DNA from 3 places in the Clostridium sediminicola genome. Region 3 is predicted to be linked to each of the others. Evidence: riboswitches for the same ligand, from Rfam matches in the RefSeq annotation. Region 3 holds a riboswitch; each other region holds the start of a gene.
What was found. Region 3 has a riboswitch for S-adenosylmethionine ahead of ACQ3F0_RS08735 (methionine ABC transporter ATP-binding protein). Riboswitches for the same ligand answer to the same signal wherever they lie in the genome.

Region 1 (7,521 bases), on a different contig from region 3:
AAATGAAAAAGTTATTATCAACACTTATTGCTATGATACTTATGGTATCTTTGGTAGCATGTAGAGGAACAAATGAAAAAGCAACTAGTTCAGAGCAACAAACTGAAGCTAGTGAGTCAAAAGAAGTTGTTACTATTAAAAATGGTACAAGAATCTTTGAAATGGATTATGTACCAGAAAAAGTATTAAGTACAAACATAACTGTTCAGAGGGAACATTACATGATTATGAAAAAATCGACCAAGTTTATGATGATATATTAAATCTTGGTGTTATATTCCATGTAACAGACAAAGAAGAATCTCTAGTGAAAGAAATGCAAGATAAAATTGCTGCTGTTAAGGATAAAGAAAAAGATATTAAGCAAGAAGATAAAGTTAAACTATTTGTATGTGACAGTATTAATGATGAAAACTTAATTTTCACTTCTGGTACAATCATGGCTAATGAAGTAATAAAGTTAGTAGGCGGCGTTAACGTTTGTGAAAAAATACTTAATAAAGCATGGGGACGTGTTTTTGCAGAAGTATTAATAGATGCAAACCCAGATTATATTATTTTCTTAGATTATGGTAGTACTCCTGTTGAAGATAAAAATGGTGGCGGCTGCGTGTACAAACTTTGTTATCTTTATGGCGAAAAATTCAGCGGGGATACGTACTGCGTCATTTTGGCTATGGGAAGTATTGCAACTGCCTCTTGGAATAATTTTATTTTGCCAACCATAGTTGTATTGATAGGTATGCTATATTTTATATTTGAAAGTAATATTCTTAATGCTTTATTGCTAGGAGAGGAAAATGCATTAAATTTAGGCGTTAATGTTAAAGAAGTTAGAAAAAAATATTTGGTAATCACGTCTTTAATAACAGGTATTCTTGTTTCTGTTACTGGAACTATTGGTTTTGTAGGTCTGGTAGTTCCGCATGTTGTTAGAATTATTGTCGGATCAGATAATAAAAGGGTTTTATTATGTTCTGCGATTATTGGTGCTGAATTTTTAATTTGGTGAGATGATATTGCTGGAACAGCAATGGGAGTTGAGGAACTGCCGATTGGAATTGTTACCTCTTTACTTGGAGGCCCATTTTTTATTTATATGATTTCTAAAAAGACATATGGTTTTGGAGAAAACTGATGAAAATAAAATTAGAAAATATACATTTTAAATATGATGAAAAAGAGATTTTAAATGATGTTTCAGCAAGTATAGATAATAATGAATTTGTGGGATAATTGGTCCCAATGGCTCTGGAAAATCTACACTACTATAGACAATATATAGGGTTATCAAGCCTAGTGTTAGTAGAATATATCTGGGTAATGATTTGTTAAGTGATGTATCTATTAAAGACGCTTCAAAGATGATTGGTGTAATGACCGAGTCAAGCAACATTCCATTTGATTTTACAGTAGAAGAAATTGCAATGATGGGAAGAATTCCTTGTCAAGATAGATTTCAACTTAAAAATAAAGAGGATAAGGAAATTGTATATCAAACTTTAAAAGATGTAGGAATTTTTTCTCTAAGGGAACACTCTTATAATATGATTTAGAAAGAGCACGTGGAGAAGCATATATTCATATATCAAGACTTCATTCACTAACAGGATTACCTAGAGGAGTAACATATTCAATTCATGCTGCGCCATCATCAAGTTTAGCATATACAAACTTTTTACTCTATTATTTAGGTATGGTACCAGAATCAATTTCTGTACAAGATGGTTTGATGAATGAATATAGAAATATTCTTGAGAGTTTATTAAACAATCACCATTTATCATATGCTCTTAAACAAGATGTCCTAGATTGCCCGGGACAAATACTATTATCAAATGGTAATACCATTAGTCAATGTTGTAGAGAGCATAAAACATTTAAGTCCATTGAGATTGATATTCCGAGTATGGGAAATATAGATGTCATCGCTAAAACTCATTTTGGCATAAAAGGTACTTTGTATTTGATAGAACAAATATTGAATCGTTTGCCATATTAATTTTTTAAAATCTGTATATTTACAAATAAGATTTTTAGATGTATAATGTTAATAATTAAATATTTAGAAATTTATTTATATTGAGTTAGGGTAGAGAATTGGCTCTGTAACCCTATACCAACCTGTCTATGGGCAAGGTGGTCCACCCAAAAAGGATAAAAAGATTTTAAACAAAAAAGTTTAATTAACCTTCTTATCCTATGGATAAGAAGGTTTTTATATTTTTAATTACAATTGAATAATGACATACTTTACGGGAACTTAATCTATTCAAGTCTAAAATCATAAGTTATAGCAGGTTTTAGATTTGCTTAGATTTATAGTTGAAGTGGTATGTTTATAGTTAAACTTATAAAGAGTAAGGGAGAGTTAAGGCTCTATGAACTTACAGCAACCTACTAGAAATAGTGTTGGTGCTAATGCCCACCATAGCCATTGTGGATATGGGACTATAAGCGAGAATAATAAAAAACTTCCTTATAGTATTTTCTATAGGAAGTTTTTTTGTATATATTAGAAAAATTAAAAGGAGCAGATAATAATGAATAATGTTAATACAGAAACAAGAAGGGTTATAGGAGGTAATTCTTTTACAGATTCTATTATAAGAACAAATTCAAATACTGAGGAGTATGTAAAATACGTAATTTCAATTATCAACAAAAAATTATTTAAAGATGAAAAAGTTATAACGTATAAGTTAAACCAAAAGACTGCATTGATTTATTGTAATAAAAAGAAGGTTATAGAAAATCTTTTTGAAGAAATTGAGACCTTTAGACAAAAGAGTATACTTACTTTTGATATGACTCTTCTTGAGTTGATTAAATTAAAAATTAATGATTTTGATGAAACTTCAAATTATTATAAAAGGGTTAATGGGATGATAAATAGCTAATTAGGTCCGGGATTTTAGTAGTAACCACAATTACGGCCACTAAATTCAAATGCACAATAAAAGAAGTGATATATTTGAAAATATATCACTTCTTTTATAAGAATTAACTTTTAAATTATTATTTTGATTCACTAGTTATTTGAAAAAAATATTCTTCTATTTTTTCATACTCTTCATCATCTTCTATATTATTCATCACCATTTCGTTACCTAATTCTTCATAAGTAAATAATAAAACCTCTTCTTCATCTACTGGTATTAATGCTATATAATCATTATCTTTATAAGAAAAAACTCCTACCACATTACACTCTAATTCAGTATTATCGTCCAATGGTATTGTTATTATAGGCATTGTTTCCTGTTCATGCTCGTGTCCACATCCACAACCACATCCACTTTCTGTTTTGAGTTCATTCCCGTTACAATTGCAATTACATTCATGGTTATCCATTTTTAATCCTCCGTTATTTTCAATTATATATGTTTAGTATTTTATAAAAGCAACCTTAAAAGGTTATTCATACATTTTAATTCATAAAATTTTAAATTGCAAGTAACCAATAATTTAAATCAAATCATCCAAGCCATTAACTGTAGTTTGTTCATTCTCATTAATAGGAATAACTATACATTTTTGGCCATCAATCATTTGAGATTTTATTTGAGGTATTTTTTCGGGTTTTACTTTAAGTATAACGTCATAACTAGAAGTAACCTTAATATCTTCTGCATTTGCATCCTGAACTTGCTCTAAATTAGTTTCTAAAGTTTCTTCTAAATCAGTTTCAGAAGCTTGTTCTAAAACCGGATTATCATCATTAACTTCTGTAGACAGGGGAGTTTCATTATCTATAGCAGTCTCTTTTTCTACTTGCTCAAGTTTAGTTTGAAGTATTTCTACTTGTTTGTGTAGGCGTTCTTCCTTTTTCCTTTGCACATTTGCCTTAAGTACCTTTGAGTCAATTAAACTCTCTGCTAAAGGAAGATCATCACCAAAGTTTTCTATATAGGATTTTTCAATCTTAGTAGTAATTTCTTCGGGAACTTCACTTTCTATTAAAAGGTTTTGTATATCTTTCTTTGTTAAGCTTATCGGTTCACGATCTGTATCATCATATATATCATTGTATTCATCTATCATATTATTTAAGTTATCTTGTATTTCCATAAAAATTTTATCAGCCTTCTTTTCGTCAGCACTAAAAGAATCTTTAATAATTGATTGGAATGTTTCTTTTTGTATAGTAGCAGTTTGCTTTGAATAACAACCTAAAGCATTTTCCATTAATTCAGTATGTGTATCTTTTGCATTTTTTGTATAATACATAATAGAGTTAACATCTGTACTACGATCAATAAAAGCAGGAAACACAAAGCCATTAGTTGGGGCACCAACTACCCAATCTCTAATACGTGCTTTTATTTTATTTTCTTCTTCATAGTATCTAAGACCAGGATCTGAAAGTGAAACAGGACATATTGCACATAACACATATTCATATACTTCTTCAGATTCATCTAGTTTTGCATTATCTTTGGTTTTAGTAATAACATCATAAGCATCATGAAAAATAAGTATTAAAAAATTACCAGTATAATCATAATTATCTATAATCGATTCATAAAAATCATCAAGAATAGCATCATCTTTTAATTTACTGTTTTTAAGCTGCATAAGAGAAATTTGCTTTTCATTTATAAGATCCTCATTAGTTGGAAAGTTAAGTTCTAAAATATTATTTCCAATAGTTCCAGATAAAACTTTTTTAGCAATTTCTAAGTATTTAAAGTATTCATCCTCATCTAAATTTAGGAAGGATTCTCTAAATTTTAAAATAACATGTTTTTCACCATTAACATAGCATCCGCACGTTTTAGTGAAGGTACAATGACCTTTTTTAAAACGTCTTTTTAACTCAAGTATATCTTTTTTTCTCATATATAAACCCCTTTATATCTAGTTCACAGTTCACAATGCACAGTTTACAGTTAAGGATGATTTTCTTTCAGAAAATCTTAAAATTTCAATTAAAAGCTTTCGATTTATCGAAAGGTATCCGTTACTGTAAACTGTAAACAGTCAACTGTTAACATCATTAAATAGTATATTATCACTATTAATTATAGTATTTTTTTTATATTAATTAAAGATTTTATTAGGTAAACTTATTGAAGGTGGCATGGAAATTTAATTTATTTGCAGTTTTTTTTGATTCTTGATTGTTATGAGCGTGGTTTAAAAAAAATCTGGAAAAATTACTATTTCTTCTTGACAAACTAAAATAAAAATACTATCATGTTTATATACTCATATGGGTATATAAACATGATAAATAACCAAGATGATGAAGGAGAGGTAATATGGATGAGTTGACGAACTTATTTAAGGTTTTGTCTGATGAGACAAGATTAAGAATCTTGATAATAATGTACCATAGAGAGTTATGCGTTTGTCAAATGCAAGGAATACTTGAAGAGTCACAACCTAAAATTTCAAAGCACTTAGCAAAACTTAGAGATATGGGATTTGTGAAAGATCAAAGAGAAGAGCAATATATAAACTATTACTTAAGTGATAATAAGATGTTAAGAGATATTCTTGAGGGTATCATCGAACAATCTGGTGATAATGAAAAAATCACTAAAGACTTAGAAAGATTAAAGGAAGCAGATATATTCAAAGAAATTAAAATAAGGGGACGTAAAAAGTAGGGAGGATTTTGTAACATGGTTTTTATTACTAGTATATTCGGGTGGTTAAATGATCAATTATTAAAAATGACTTGGCTACATAATTTAGTAAGGTTATTGGTTGAAAAAGTTTTTGGATTATCAATAGAGGATAATGTTGGTGGAAGTATACATTTTTTTATATATGATACAATAAAGATATTTATTTTATTATCTGTTCTTATTTTTGTGATTTCATATATTCAGAGTTATTTCCCTCCAGAGAGAACAAAAAAGTTGTTAGGTGGTATAAAGGGTATAAAAGGAAATATTTTAGGAGCATTACTAGGAACGATAACTCCATTTTGCAGCTGTTCTAGTATTCCCATATTTATAGGTTTTACTTCAGCAGGGTTACCTATTGGGATAACATTTTCTTTCTTAATATCTTCTCCATTGGTGGATTTAGCATCTTTTCTTTTATTAATGTCATTCTTTGGGGCTAAGATTGCAGGTGCTTATGTAATAGTTGGGTTAATACTTGCAGTCATTGGTGGAACTCTAATTGACAAGCTAGGGCTCGAAAAGTATGTTGAAGGCTATGTTCGAGAAATTGAAAATGTTGATGCAAATATTGAAGAAATGACTAAAGAAGATAGAATTTCTTATTCAAAGGATCAAGTTAAGGATATTATTAATAGAGTTTGGATATATGTTTTAGTAGGGGTTGGAATAGGCGCTACTATTCATAATTGGATACCACAATCTATTATAGAAAATGTTATCGGAGGTAATAATCCTTTTTCAGTTTTATTAGCAACAATAGTTGGAATACCAATGTATGCAGATATTTTTGGAACATTGCCTATAGCAGAAGCGTTGTTTGGAAAAGGAGTAGGAATTGGAACAGTATTATCTTTTATGATGGCTGTAACAGCTCTTTCACTCCCTTCTATGGTAATGTTAAGTAAGGTTGTTAAACCTAAGTTATTAGGAGCTTTTATTACAATAGTGTCTATTGGAATAATTATCATTGGATATTTATTTAATGCTTTCGCATATATATTTGTTTAATAGAGGATATAAGTGATAAATTAATCACAATAAATAAATTTATTTGAAAAGGAGTTAATAATATGATTATTAAAGTATTAGGAACAGGATGTACAAAGTGTAAGAAATTAGAGGAAAATGCAAAAAAAGCTGTCTCAGAATCTGGGAAAGATGTATCAGTTGAAAAGGTTACTGATTTCAAAGATATTATGAAGTACGGAGTGATGAAAACACCTGCATTAGTAATAGATGAAAAAGTAAAAGTCTCAGGTAGAGTTGCAAAAGTTGATGAAATAATCAAATTATTATAAAATAATTAAAATAACTATCTTAGAATAAATACTAAGGTAGTTATTTTTGATTATGAAAGTATGAAATGATTAAAAACAGAATTAAGAACTTTTTTATTCCAAAATAAGTTTTATTTTATTAACACTGGAATAAATTATATTAAAATAGTATACTGAAGTATATTGATAAAATTGGAAAGCGAAGAATATCTACATAATATTCAAATCACATAGCTTGGAATAGGAGTATCATATGACAACAATTGATAAAAAAGAAATAAAAAGAAAAAGAATGATGAGTTATTTTATAGACGCTGCAGATAAAATAATAGATGAAGAAGGAATTGACCAACTAACAATAAGAAAGGTTGCAGACCTAGCAGGGTATAATAGTGCAACAATATACAATTACTTTGAAAATCTTGAACATTTAGTATGTTATTCTGCTATATCATATTTAAAAGATTATTATATTTCTTTAAATGATTACATCAAAGAAGCAAAGAATGGATATGAAAGATTTTTATTAATTTGGGAAAAATTTTGTACTCATTCTTACAAGAATCCTAAGATATATAGAACTATTTTCTTTTCCAGTACTAAAC
Region 2 (7,521 bases), on a different contig from region 3:
GAGTAATGGGAAAGGAAGATCCATTAAATGGACTTAGCATCACAAATCCAATGAAAGTTGGAGATAAAATATATTATATAACCATACATCGGGGAGCAGATGATGATGATAAATTAAACGTTTATGACATTAATACAAAAGAAAAGAAAGAATTGATTAAAGATGAGGTTCAAACTATTAGCCTATCTCCTAATAAAGAACAACTTCTAATGCTTACATCAAATCTTGAGAAAGATGTAAATGAATTGGTATTGATAGATTTAGAAGGAACACAAAGAGAAGTATTAGCTGAAGGATATATATATGGTGCAACTTGGTCTCATGATGGAACAAAGGTATCTTATATATCAAATGGAGAAGGGAATGAAGGGGTTAATGTAGTAGATGTAAAAACAAAGAAAAAATCATTGATTTCTGCTGGAGAATATTATATGCCTGTTGCATGGAGTCCATCTGATAAAAAAATAATGCTTCATAGTAAAAAGTCAAAAAATAATGGAAGATTATTTGATGAAATAGATGTTATGAATGTAATTACTTTAAAATAGCCCATAGGATTTAGATAATATGGTTTAATCTAAAAAATATATAGATTTTATAATTTAAAATTCTTCATAATTCCTTGATATTTTATTAGTAATATTATCTCATAAGATAAATACTTACAAAATAGAAATCAAAGGAGTGTGAAATAATGAATAACTTTAAGAAACTTATAATTCCAGGAACAATTGCATTAAGCGTATTGGGAGCATCAACTGCTTTTGCAGCAGGAGCTACATCTACAAATCTATGGAATGACATTAGTAAAGGAGTTACTATGGAACATAGAGGAAGCCTTAAAGGTGGATTTGAAAACAGAGAAGATAGAGAAGCATTAAGAATTGAAAGACAAGAAACAGAAGGAGAAATAATTAAAAAAGCTGAAGAATTAATTCCTGGTGTTGCTGAAAAAATTGAAACCGTTAGAACAGAAATAAATACAGCACATGATGGTATGAAAGAAAAGATTGATGATATTAAAGAAAAAGTAGAAAGTGGAGAAATCACTAGAGAAGAGTTAAGAGAAAAGCTAGGAAATAAAATGGGTAAATTAGGTCATGGATCTAAAGAAGAAAGAGCTGCAAATCCATGGAGTGAGTTAGAATCAGCTATAGAATCAAAAGATAAAGAGGCTACTCAAACAGCAGTTGAGTCGATCTTAGAACATATGAATGAACATTTGACTTCAATTAACGAAAAACTTGATGCTTTATAATAATAAAACAAATAGTAAAACACCTTATTTTCAAATAATAAAAAATTTGAAGTAAGGTGTTTTATTTAATTTAACAATGTTATTATTTTTGAAAATGTACTTCTATAAGAATCAGTAATATAGAAAATTCGAAAAATATTTCAAAAAATCAAAAGATATTTAAAAAATATTGACATTATGATTTAACAATTATATAATTAAATACATAAAATAAATAAGAATCTTATCAAGAGCGGTGGAGGGACTGGCCCTATGAAACCCAGCAACCAGAAGGAAACTTCGAAGGTGCTAAATCCAGCAGGTTATTACCTGACAGATAAGAATAGAAGCTGTAAATATAGCCTTCTTGCATTATCTGCAAGAAGGCTTTTGCTTTTGAATTAAAAAGGGGGACTAAGATGTTAAAAAAATCATGTTTTGAAATAGTAAATGTTGAAGGAGGTTTATATGCATATAAAGGATTTATATTCTAAGAAAAAACCAGTGATATCATTTGAAATATTTCCACCGAAAAGGGAATGTAATGTTGATACAATATATAATACTGTGGAAGAATTTGCAAATTTAAATCCAGATTATATAAGTGTAACCTATGGGGCCGGTGGAGTAGGAAGTGATAAAACAGTAGAAATTGCATCAATGATAAAAAATAAATATAAAATTGAAGCACTTGCTCATTTAACATGTTTTGGATCAAGTAAAGAAAGAATTGCTTTAAAAATAGAAGAATTAAAAACCAATAACATTGAAAATATTCTTGCTATGAGAGGTGATATTCAAGAAGAAATTATTTTGAAAAGTAATACAAAATATAATTATGCGACAGACTTAATTAAAGATATAAGAAAGTTCGGAGGATTTTCTATAGGTGCGGCGGCATATCCAGAAGGACACATAGAATGTGATGATTTGAGAATTAGTTCAATACATCTTAAACAAAAGGTTGATGCAGGCGCTGATTTTTTAATAACTCAATTATTTTTTGATAATGAACTTTTTTATAAGTTTTTAAATTTAAAAGAAAAGCTTTCCGTAAAAGTACCTATTTCTGCAGGTATAATGCCAATACTTAACAAGAAACAGGTGCAAAAAATGATATTTATGTGTGGCGCATCTTTGCCATCAAAGATTATAAAGATTTTGCATAAATATGAGAGTAATCCTGATAGTTTAAGAAGAGCAGGAATAGAATATGCAGCTGAGCAGGTAATAGATCTTATTGCTAATGGAGTAGATGGAGTGCATATATATACGATGAATCAACCGGAAATAGCAAGAGAAATTCTAAAAAACATACAACCTAAAATTAGATAATACAGTGCAGAGAAAATCAGTTACTACAATAATGAGAACAGAAATGAAAGATATAATGCCAGAAAAAGGTGTTTATTATAGAAGGGATGGAAGTAATTGTGGACTTTAAAAAATATTTAAATGAAAATTTTGTTGTTTTTGATGGAGCAATGGGTACTATGCTTCAAAATTCGGGGTTAAAACTAGGTGATATTCCAGAAATATATAATATTACACACCCTAAAATAATTAGGAATATTCATAAAAGATATATAGAAGCAGGGGCAGATGTTGTTACTACTAATACATTTCAAGCTAATGAATTAAAGCTTGGAGAATGTCCATATAGTCTGGAAGAGGTTATAGAATCAGGAGTAAAATTAGCAAAGGAATCTGGAGCAAAATGGGTAGCTTTAGATATAGGACCTCTTGGACAGCTTATGGAACCTATGGGAACTATTAGTTTTGGAAGGGCATATGAAATTTTTAAAAGACAGATAGTGGCTGGAGTTAAGGCAGGGGCTGATATTATCTTAATTGAAACTATTTCTGATCTTTATGAAGCTAAAGCAGCTGTACTTGCAGCTAAGGAAAATAGTTCATTACCTATATTATGTACAATGACTTTTCAAGAAGATGGCAGAACATTTATAGGTAATGATCCCAAAACTGCAATAATTACTCTTCAGGGGCTTGGAATAGATGGATTTGGAATCAATTGTTCTTTAGGTCCTAAAGAAATTATTCCATTAGTAAATGAGATTCTACAATATTCAAAGGTACCAGTAATGATTCAACCTAATGCAGGTCTTCCTCAAATTAAGGATGAGTGTACAATTTATGATATAAGTCCTAGTGAGTTTGCGAATAATATGAAAATTATGGTGGAAAATGGCGTTAGGATACTTGGAGGATGTTGTGGAACAAGTCCAGAATTTATTATGAAGATAAGCAATATTGTTCATGGTGTGAAGATAATTAAAACGCATCCCAAAGGTGTAACTGCAGTAACTTCTGGCAATAAAACTGTAATTTTAGACGGTAAAAAAACTATAATAGGAGAAAGAATAAATCCAACGGGAAAGAAAAAATTGAAGGAAGCACTAAAAAGTAGAAATATGGAATATATACTTAATGAAGCTATAAATCAAACTAATGCAGGAGCTGATATATTAGATATTAATGTAGGACTTCCTGAAATAAATGAAGTTGAAGTTATAAAAAATGTTATATATGAAGTACAGAGTATTATTAATCTTCCGTTGCAAATAGACAGTGCAAGTTCAAGTGCAATTGAAGCTGCTGTTAGAATTTATAATGGTAAGCCTATAATTAATTCAGTAAATGGTAAAGAAGAGGTCATGGATAGTATATTTCCTATTGTAAAAAAATATGGAGCTTCAATTATAGGGTTAACACTTGATAAAAACGGAATTCCGTCTTCAGCTGAAGAAAGGTTTAGGATTGCTGAAAGAATTGTAAAAAGAGCAAAAGAGTTTGGAATACCTAGGGAGGATATTTTAATCGATTGCCTAGTTCTTACTGCATCTGCTCAGCAATGTGAAGTTATAGAGACTTTAAAGGCAATCAAGCTTGTTAAGGAAAAACTAAAAGTTAAAACTGTGCTAGGGATTAGTAATGTATCTTTTGGTTTGCCAGAGAGGGAGTTGCTAAATAGTACATTTCTAGCAGCTGCATTTGGAGCAGGACTAGATGCTCCCATTTTAAATCCTATGTCTAAGGAGATTATGAATACTGTAAATGCTTTTAAAGTTTTATATAATGAAGATAAAGATGCAAAGAGGTTCATTGAAAACTATGGAGATACAAAAGCTAATAGAGAAGAAAAGGTTAAAGTAAATAAAGACCTGAAGGATATAATAATTGAAGGCAGAAAAGAAGAAGCGGCGCTAATTACTAAGGAGCTTTTAAAAGAGAAAAATCCAATGGAAATTATTAACGAGTATTTTGTGCCTGCTCTTGATGTTGTTGGTGAAAAATTCGATAAGGGCAAAATTTTTCTACCGCAACTTCTTAAATCAGCAGAGACAGTTAAAAGTGCTTTTAAAATTATAAAAGAGCTTGAAATTTATAGTAATGATAAGAAAGTTTCCAAGGGTAAAATAATACTTGCCACTGTAAAAGGAGATATACATGATATTGGAAAAAATATTGTAAAGATGATGCTTGAGAACTATGGATTTGACATAATAGATTTAGGAAAGGATGTTCCTATTGAAGAAGTTGTAAGAGTTGCAAAAGAAAAAAATATAAAGCTTGTTGGATTAAGTGCACTTATGACAACCACAGTTAAGAATATGGAGAAAACAATAAGAGCTTTAAGAGATGAGAAGATTAATTGTAAGGTTATGGTTGGAGGAGCTGTTTTGACTAAAGAGTATGCAGAAATGATAGGTGCAGATTATTATGCAAAAGATGCTAGAGAAAGTGTAAAGATTGCAAATATGTTTTTTTAGTATAAAATACAACAAAATAAATTTTAATAGTTAAACTTTTAAGCATACCTGAAATCGTTAATATGATATCAGGTATTTTTTCAGTTTCAGAAACTATGGTTAATGACATGCAAAGAAAATCATATTGAAATAACAACATTATAATTAAGTTACATAAATATTCAAATACATTTATGTTAATACAAGTTAAGTGTTGGAATTTTAGGTAAAATGTAATATAATTTTTAATATGATAATATTTTGTAAAATTTAATTAAATAATGAATTAAAAAACTTAAAAGGAGAAGCATTATGACATGAACATGACGAAGAGTATTTAAAAAAAATTAAGGACAACAAAGGGAGATTTAAGGGGAGGAAGTAAAATGTTTAATTTTTTCAGAAAAAGTATAGCAAGGAAATTGAGTGTTACCATTGCAATCATAGTGTTTATAATATTTTTAGTAACTGGATTTTTAATATACAACAATACAAGAACTAGGTTAGTAGATGATATAAAAGAACTAATATCATTAAAATCTAATATGGTAGTTAAAGATGTTGCTAGTATATTTGAAGAAGTTAAAATCATATCTAATCAAGCAATATCAAATAGTGAAATATCAGGGTACTTAAAAGACGTTCAAAATAGAGAGGATATTAAAACACATCCATCATTTGAATTTGTTGTGAAAACTCTTAGTAACATTAAACAAAAAAATTTAGAGGATTCAGAAGGTACTATATCTGGTGCTTGGATAGCTAACTATGAAGGAAATTTTTTCTTAGGTGCAGAAGGAGATGTATCTGATGAGAAATACGATGTAAAAACAAGACCGTGGTATTCTATAGCAAACGCTGCAGATGGGGTTGCATTTACATCACCTTATGAATATAATGGCAAATTATCTCTTTCAGGGGTACAAGCAGTAAGGGATAATAATAAAGAAGTTGGAATGGTAAGTATTGAAATATCTTTAGACAGCATTCCAGGGCTTATGGAAGAGCATAAAATAGGCAAAAAGGGTAAAAATATTTTAGTATCTTCAGATGGTACATACATATATACAGATGATAAGAAAAAAGTAATAAAAGAAAAGGCAACTGATGATCCAATTTTAAAGGAATATGTAACAGCAGCATTAAATGGAGGAAGTGATGTCAAAAAGGTAAAGTATAATGGAATCAATTATTATTTAGCCTATGAACCAATAGATATTAATGGTTGGGCAATCATATCTTTAATAAATGAAGCTGAGATGATGGCTCCAATAAAGGGTGCAATTTGGGCATTAATTGTTACATTTGTATTGGGATGTATAGCATTGATTACTTTAAGCTATTTTGCAATATCTAAAAATATTAAACCAATTAGAAATTTAGTGGAAGCTTCTAATAAGATTGCAGTTGGAGATATTGATGTAAGTGTCAAGTCCGCGTCTAAAGATGAAATAGGGGTACTCTCTAATGCTTTTGAAAAAATGGTTGTAAATGTTAAACAATATGCATATGCTATTGAAAAAATAGCTGCTGGAGATCTTTCTATAGAAGTAAAACCTAGTTCTCAAAAAGATGTACTTGGGAATAGCATAAAGTCAGTTGTAGAAACATTGAGAAATCTTATTTATGAAACTGAAACACTGACTCATGCTGCTGTTGAAGGAAAATTTGAAATGCGTGGAAATATTAATAAGTTTAATGGTGGATATAAAGAAATTGTTGAGGGCATTAACGGAACTTTAGATACAGTGGTAGAAAAAATTTATTGGTATGAAGGTATTCTTGATTCAATACCTAACCCAATATCAGTAACTGATTTAGACATGAATTGGACATTTATGAATAAAGCATTAATAAAACACCTTGATGTAAATAGAGAAGATGTAATTGGAAAGCATTGTTCTAATTGGAATGCAGATATATGTAATACTGAAAAGTGTTCGATTGCAAGATTAAAAAATAACTTTGATAAAACTAGATTTGATCAAAATGATAATAACTATATTGCAGCTATGTCTTATTTATACAATAAAGCTGGTGATAAAACTGGTCATGTAGAAGTCGTATTAGATATTACTGAAGAACATAGAAAGAAAAATTATCAAAAAACAGAAGTTGAAAGACTTGCACATAATCTTGATTTACTTTCAGAAGGAAATTTAACTCTTAATTTTAATGTTGCAGAGGCAGATAAATATACTGAAGAAGATAGAGAAAATTTTGTAAAGATAAACGATTCTTTCAAAGCAGCTATAGAGAGTATATCTACTAATGTAGGAGAAGTATCTAAAATACTATCAGAAATATCTGATGGAAATTTAGATGTTGAAACTACTGTAGAATATAAAGGAGATTTTACAGAGATAGAAACTTCTTTAAATAATATAATTAACTCTCTAAATGGAATTTTATTAGACATAAATATTGCTGCAGATCAAGTGGCATCTGGATCAAATCAAGTATCTGATTCAAGTATGTCTTTATCACAAGGAGCAACAGAACAAGCAAGTTCCG
Region 3 (7,521 bases):
GTGATGGTAATATTAAATTAAATAAATTAACAATATTGTATAACAATTAAATCACCTCAACCTTCAAATTATTCATATTTAAATACTTTATTGAAGATAGAACATCTTTTTCTTGTCCAGAAATTTTTACTACAAGATGTCCTAAATTAGTATCTTGGATATTTTCAATATTTCCAGCTAATATATTTACATCAACATCATGTTTTTTTACCATATTGGAAATAATCGGTTCTTCGGATCTATTTCCCAAAAAAGATATTTTTAGTACATTTTCATAAATCTCCTTATTTTTGATTAGAATCTCTTTAGGAACATAGAGAATATCATCCTCTAGAAAACTTTTTAAAGTTTCAGTTTTAGGATTTGAAAATACTTCTATAACGCTACCGGCTTCTACTATTTGTCCATTTTCCATTACTGCAACCTTGTTACATATATTTTTAATAACATTCATCTCGTGTGTAATAACAATAATTGTTATACTAAATCTTTTGTTTATACTTTTAAGAAGATTCAATATAGATTGTGTAGTATTGGGGTCAAGTGCCGAAGTAGCCTCATCACACAAAATTATTTTCGGATCATTTGCTAGTGCTCTAGCTATACCAACTCTTTGTTTTTGTCCACCTGATAATTGGGAAGGATATACATCTTTTTTATCAAAAAGATCTACGACTTCCAAAAGTTCTTTTACTTTTTTATCTATCTCTGTTTTTTTTAGCCCAGATATTTTTAAAGGAAAAGCAATGTTTTCATAAACTGTGGAATTCATTAACAGATTAAAATTCTGAAATATCATCCCAATTTTTTTTCTTGTTTCTCTTAACTCCTTTGGATTTAGCTTTGTTATATCTTTTTCATTTATTAATATCTCTCCACTTGTAGGTTTTTCTAGCATATTAATGCATCTAACAAGTGATGATTTTCCCGCACCACTTAGCCCTATAATTCCATATATATCTCCATCTTCAATTTTCAAGCTCACATTTTTTACGGCATCCAATGTACTGGTTTTGGATATATATGTTTTACATAAATTCTTAATTTCTATCAATCCATTCTCCCCCTTGATTATCATGTTACTTTTTACATTAAAACAAAAGACCTCTTTCATACCGAAAGAAGTCAATATATCTTAACATTATCTCTCAGCAAATGCTGTAGGACTTGGCACCATTACAAAAATGCTGGTTGCCGGGCTTCACAGGGCCTATCCCTCCACCTCTCTTGATAATTTTATTATTTAATTTTTGAACAATAAAAAACTTCTTTCATTTCACCGAAAGAAGTTGGATTCAAATCACATTATCTCTCAGCAAATGCTGTAGGACTTGGCACCGTTGCAAAATGCTGGTTGCCGGGCTTCACAGGGCCTATCCCTCCACCTCTCTTGATAATTAATATTCAATTTAAGTACATAGAGTATTATATTAAACATAAAACAAAATGTCAACATTTAATTTATTATTGGAGCACTTCTCTAAATTTATTTTTTATTTCTTCTAAATTTCCCAAATAATTTTTTGCTAAAGGAGCTACTTTAACTGTTACTCCCCCAATTTCTTCAGCAATAGTTTCTGCTTGTTTACTATCAAATTCTTCTTGGTAAAAAACAACTTTTATCTTCTCTTTTTTTGCAAAATCAATAACTTCTTGTATTTTCCTAACAGTAGACTCCTTACCATCATCTTCTATTGCAATCATATTTAACCCGTAATCTTTTGCGAAATATCCAAAAGATGGATGATAAATAATAAATGAGTTGTTCTTTATATTATTTAATGATTCTCGTATTTCTTCGTCTATTTTTTTGATTTTAGCTATATATTCTTCAGAATTTTTAATATAAGAATTTTTATTATTGGAATCTACTTTAATTAACTCATCTCTTATACATTCTATCATAAGTATAACTCTTTTAGGTGATAGCCATATATGAGGGTCTTTAGCACTATGTTCTACACTTTGGAAATATAGATGAGGATAAACCTCCTCAACTTTGTTATCTAGTGAAATTATCAATATGTCTTTATTAAAGTCTCTGATACTAGGCAAAATATTAACTTCTTCAGTTGATACTCCAATAGAAAAATACATTTTAGCTTCACTTAATTTAGCCATTTGTTTAGGTGTTGGCTGGTAATTTGCTGGACTATATCCAGGAGGAATCATAGTGATAATATTTACATTATCACCTGCCACAGCCCTAACAAATGTTTCTTCTGGTACAATAGAAACTGCAACTGTAATTTTTTCTTCATTACTAACTTTTTTATTAGATTTATTTGATGTACTCTCTTTACAACCACTTAAACTAATCACAATAGTAATTATAATTAAGAATATTATATTCTTAACCTGCTTCATATCTTTTCTCCTTCTAATATTAAACTTTTAACTTTTTCTTTCTTCTGTTTAGGTTTTAGGACCAACATAGCCAAAGGTGGAATTTTTGTTTTTATATGATATGGTTGATTATTCCATTTTTCTTGGTTTGCTTTCATAATGCCCTCATTTATTTGCCCTGATCCATTATAATCGTCTTCGTCACTATTGAAAATTTCTACATATTCAATATTTTCTGGAACCCCAACCTTATAATCGTAGTAAACAACAGGAGTAAAATTACATATAAATATTAGATAATTACTATCTGTTTTACCCTTCCTAATAAAAGATATAATACTTTGTTCATAATTTGAATGGTCTATCCATTCAAACCCATCATATCCATGGTCTTTTTCCCAAAAAGCACTTTCTTTCTTATAAAGCATATTTAACTCTTTAACATAGTGTTGTAGTTTTTTATGTGGAGGATATAAAAGTAAAAACCAATCCAGCTGTTGGTCAAAATTCCATTCTATGAATTGACCAATCTCTCCACCCATAAATAACAATTTTTTTCCTGGATGACCCATCATATAACCATAAAATAATCTTAAATTCGCAAATTTCTGCCAATAATCTCCTGGCATCTTATCTAAAAGAGATTTTTTTCCATGAACTACTTCATCATGGGATAGTGGCAAAACGAAATTTTCTGAAAAAGCATAGAGTAATGAAAATGTTATTTTATCATGATGCCATTTTTTATATATGGGATCTAGTTGCATATATTTTAACATATCATTCATCCATCCCATATTCCATTTGTAATTAAACCCCATTCCCCCTATATATGTAGGAGCTGTAAGCATTGGCCAAGTGCTTGAATCTTCCGCTATTACCAAAGGATTCTTGACATACTTAAATATTGCTTCATTAAGTTTTTTAAGAAAATCTACAGCTTCAATCTTCTCATCTCCACCATATTTATTTTTTATTTTTAAATCAGATTTCATTCCATAAGTTAAATATAACATATTAGCGACTGCATCTACTCTTATTCCATCAATATGATACTCTTTAAACCAAAAAATAGCATTTGATATTAAATAACTATGTATTTCTAACTTTTCAAAATCAAAGTTTGATGTTCCCCAATCATAATTTTCACCTATTAAAGGGTTTGGATGTTCATAAAGATGTGTACCATCAAAGTTATATAACCCATGAGCATCTTTACAAAAATGCCCAGGAGCCCAGTCTAAAATAACTCCTAATCCCTTTTCATGAAATTTATCAACTAAATACATAAAATCCTTAGGTGTCCCATACCTTGATGTAACAGCGAAATATCCTGTTGATTGATACCCCCAAGAAGCATCTAAAGGATGCTCCATAATTGGAAGTAGTTCCACATGAGTATACCCCATAGATGCTACATACTCTGGAAGTTCTTCTGCCATATCTCTATATGTATAAAATTGTTTTTTTGAATCCTCGTCTTTAGTCTCAACATCATGTGTTTTCCAAGAACCTAAATGAACTTCATAAATATTAACTGGTTCAGAATAAATATTACTTTTTTCACGTTTTTTTAACCATTTATCATCTTTCCAGTTATATCCTTTGTAATTATACACAATAGATGCATTCTTAGGACGAAGTTGTGAATAAAAAGCACATGGATCCGCTTTTAGAACTGGATTTTTCTCATTGCTATTAAATACTTCGTACATATAACTGTCGCCCTCTTGAATATCTTGTATAAAAAGCTTCCATATACCAGAATTTTCAATTTTTTTCATAGTATATTTTTCGCCATTCCAATTATTAAAACTTCCTACAACTCGAATTTTCTCAGCATTTGGAGCCCAAACAGAAAAAAGAGCTCCCTTCACTTCATCACTCTCCTTTATATGACAGCCTAAAAACTCATAACTATGATAATTAGTTCCTTCATGAAAACAATGTATATCAAATGATGATAAAGAAATATTTTGCATATTTACACCTGCTTTCCTTATATGATAATTAATTATACCATATACTTCCTTTATTAGAATATTATTTATTATAAATACCTTAAACCTCTTTTCTTGTATATACTTTTTTACTGTGATACAATAAAGTAATTTATATTTCATTCAATAAAGGAGGGGTTTAACTTGAAATATATCACAATTTTAGTTGATGGTATGGCTGACTATGAAATTGAACACTTAAATAATAAAACACCTTTGGCTGTAGCTAATATTCCAACTATTACAGAAATGGCTCAAAAGGGAGAAGTAGGACTGGTACAAACTGTACCAATAGGTATGTCTCCAGGAAGTGATACTGCTAATTTATCAGTTATGAGCTATGCTCCAGAAATATACCATACAGGACGTTCACCACTAGAAGCTGCAAGTATGGGTGTAGAATTATCAAGCACTGATGTTACTTTCCGTTGTAATCTTGTTACATTATCCGAAGAAGAACCTTATGAAGAAAAAACTATGATTGATCATTCTTCTGGAGAAATTACAACTGAAGAAGCAAAAAAATTAATTCTTGATATTCGAGAACTACTAGAAACAGAATTAATAAAATACTATCCTGGTGTTAGTTACAGACATTTAATTGTTTGGGATAAAGGGCCTTTTGATTATAAACTAACTCCACCACATGATATTTTAGAAAAAAAAATCAAAACTCATCTACCTAGTGGACCAAATAAAGACATACTTTTTAATATGATGAAAAAATCATATGATCTTTTAAAAAATCACCCAATTAACTTGGCTCGAAAAGAAAAAGGATTAAATCCTGCTAACTCTATATGGATCTGGGGAGAAGGTAAAAAACCTAAACTAGATTCTTTTAAAAGTAAGTTTGGATTAAACGGTGCCGTTATATCTGCAGTAGATTTAATCAACGGTATAGGAATACTTGCTGGATTAAAAACTATAGAAGTAGCTGGTGCAACGGGAACAATAAACACTAATTTTAGTGGAAAAGCTGAATCTGCTATAAAGACTTTAATCCAAGGTGATGATTTTGTTTATGTACATATTGAAGCACCAGATGAATGTAGTCACCAAGGAGATTTAGATGGAAAGATAAAATCTATTGAAATTATTGATGAGAAGATTGTAAAACCTATAAAAAAAGCTATGGAAGATGCTGGTGAAGATTTCCGTGTACTAATATTACCCGATCATAGAACACCAATAAAAATAAGAACTCATTCATCAGAACCTGTACCCTATGTGATTTATGACAGTCGTGTAAACAATAATAATCCTAAAAATAATTTTACTGAAAAGTCTGCAACTGAATCTGGTAATTTCTTTGATGCAGGTGAAAAGTTAATGACTTATCTTTTGAAAGAAAGTATTAGGTATAGTTAAAATAAATTACATTTTTTACTATATCGTTCGTTATTTATTTGAATTTCATATAAAAACCTCAAAAAAACATTTGCTTATTGTCGAATATTGTAGTATTATGGATTCATAGCAATTGTAACAAATGCAAAACATTCAGTTTTGTGTTTTGATTACTGCTATTTTCCTACTTACAAATCTATATGTTATTCGGCAGAGATTAGAGAGCCATTCAAAACTTAACCTTATTGGTTATATTTTAGAATGGTTTTTTTGACTGCTACATTGTAAAACGTTTACAATTTGTGAATATACCGGTATACGCAAATTAATTAAATTCAAGGGGGAACTTATATGTCTAATTTTATGGCTGAATTACTAGGTACAATGATTTTGGTTTGGTTAGGTGATGCTGTTGTGGCAAATGTTGTTTTAGCAAAAACAAAAGGTAATGATTCTGGCTGGATTGTTATAACTACCGCATGGGCAATAGCTGTTGCACTTCCAGTATTTATTTTTGGTGGAATAAGTGGCGCTCATATAAATCCTGCAGTTACAATTAGTTTAGCAGTAGTTGGTAAATTTGCATGGGCGGACGTTCCATCATACATTACTGCTCAAATGATAGGTGCAATTTTAGGTGCTGTTCTAGTTTATCTTTCTTATCTACCTCATTTTAAAGCAACTGAAGATAAAGGAGCAAAATTAGGCGTATTCGCAACTGGTCCTGCAATAAGAAGCTACGGAGCTAACTTTTTATGTGAAGTATTAGCAACTGCATTACTTTTATTCGGTATTTTAGGTTTAGGCCAAGCAGAAATGGTTGCTGGTGTCAGCGCTTTAGCAGTTGGTTTGTTAATCTTTGTATTAGGATTAGCCCTTGGTGGACCAACTGGGTATTCATTGAATCCTGCTAGAGATTTAGGTCCTCGTATAGCTCATTTTATATTACCTATACCAGGGAAAGGTGATTCTGACTGGGCATATTCTTGGGTTCCAACTTTAGGACCTATAGTTGGTGCTATCTTGGGTGCTTCGCTTTTCGTAATGTTGTTCTAAAAATAATTTATATTTAAATTCACTTTATTCAAATTGCTGAAATCGTTAACAAATATAAGGGGGTTTTTTTTATGGCAAAGTATATAATGGCATTGGATCAAGGAACTACAAGTTCTAGATGTATCTTATTTAATAAAGAAGGTCAAATAGTAACTGTAGCACAAAAAGAATTTACGCAAATATATCCTAAAGCTGGTTGGGTAGAACATGACCCTATGGAAATTTGGGAATCTCAATTAGGTGTTGCTAAAGAAGCCTTAGAAAAAATTGGTGCAAAACCTGAAGATATCGCTAGTATTGGTATTACAAATCAAAGGGAAACAACTGTAGTTTGGAATAAGAATACCGGAAAACCTGTTTATAACGCTATAGTTTGGCAGTGTAGAAGAACTGCTGAGTATTGTGACGAATTAAAAGATAAAGGGTTAGCTGACCCAGTTAGAAATAAAACTGGTTTAGTTTTAGATGCTTATTTTTCAGGAACAAAAATAAATTGGATTTTAGAAAATGTTGAAGGTGCAAGACAAGAAGCTGAAAAAGGAAATTTAATTTTTGGTAATATTGATACATGGTTAATTTGGAACTTGACAGGCGGCAAAGTTCACGTTACTGATTTTACAAATGCATCAAGAACAATGATATTTAATATACATGAATTAAAATGGGATGAAGAATTATATAAAGCACTGAATATCCCCGCTTCGATGTTACCTGAAGTTAAACCATCCAGTTTTGTATTTGGTGAAACTGCTTCTGAACTTTTTGGTGC

Region 1: linked by a shared signal. The riboswitch ahead of ACQ3F0_RS16160 (hypothetical protein) and the one ahead of ACQ3F0_RS08735 (methionine ABC transporter ATP-binding protein) in region 3 are both predicted to bind S-adenosylmethionine.
Region 2: linked by a shared signal. The riboswitch ahead of metF (methylenetetrahydrofolate reductase [NAD(P)H]) and the one ahead of ACQ3F0_RS08735 (methionine ABC transporter ATP-binding protein) in region 3 are both predicted to bind S-adenosylmethionine.

Annotation. Positions count from the first base shown of each region.
Region 1 covers NZ_BAABMF010000010.1:97,217-104,737, forward strand. The annotation lists gene ACQ3F0_RS16140 (hypothetical protein) at 3-263, shown strand; partial or broken gene ACQ3F0_RS16145 (iron chelate uptake ABC transporter family permease subunit) at 275-1,138, shown strand; gene ACQ3F0_RS16150 (ATP-binding cassette domain-containing protein) at 1,329-1,556, shown strand; gene ACQ3F0_RS16155 (hypothetical protein) at 1,697-2,002, shown strand; SAM riboswitch class I at 2,349-2,460, shown strand; gene ACQ3F0_RS16160 (hypothetical protein) at 2,544-2,900, shown strand; gene ACQ3F0_RS16165 (DUF1292 domain-containing protein) at 3,019-3,354, opposite strand; gene ACQ3F0_RS16170 (DUF4317 domain-containing protein) at 3,469-4,842, opposite strand; gene ACQ3F0_RS16175 (ArsR/SmtB family transcription factor) at 5,265-5,615, shown strand; gene ACQ3F0_RS16180 (permease) at 5,631-6,647, shown strand; gene ACQ3F0_RS16185 (thioredoxin family protein) at 6,710-6,937, shown strand; gene ACQ3F0_RS16190 (TetR/AcrR family transcriptional regulator) at 7,170-7,521, shown strand, end outside.
Region 2 covers NZ_BAABMF010000015.1:59,450-66,970, forward strand. The annotation lists gene ACQ3F0_RS19750 (TolB family protein) at 1-548, shown strand, start outside; gene ACQ3F0_RS19755 (hypothetical protein) at 695-1,258, shown strand; SAM riboswitch class I at 1,479-1,581, shown strand; gene metF (methylenetetrahydrofolate reductase [NAD(P)H]) at 1,706-2,572, shown strand; gene ACQ3F0_RS19765 (homocysteine S-methyltransferase family protein) at 2,671-5,028, shown strand; gene ACQ3F0_RS19770 (methyl-accepting chemotaxis protein) at 5,394-7,521, shown strand, end outside.
Region 3 covers NZ_BAABMF010000003.1:417,428-424,948, forward strand. The annotation lists gene ACQ3F0_RS08730 (methionine ABC transporter permease) at 1-46, opposite strand, end outside; gene ACQ3F0_RS08735 (methionine ABC transporter ATP-binding protein) at 47-1,054, opposite strand; SAM riboswitch class I at 1,139-1,237, opposite strand; SAM riboswitch class I at 1,303-1,400, opposite strand; gene ACQ3F0_RS08740 (metal ABC transporter solute-binding protein, Zn/Mn family) at 1,465-2,367, opposite strand; gene glgB (1,4-alpha-glucan branching protein GlgB) at 2,364-4,328, opposite strand; gene ACQ3F0_RS08750 (cofactor-independent phosphoglycerate mutase) at 4,491-5,717, shown strand; gene ACQ3F0_RS08755 (MIP/aquaporin family protein) at 6,048-6,752, shown strand; gene glpK (glycerol kinase GlpK) at 6,824-7,521, shown strand, end outside.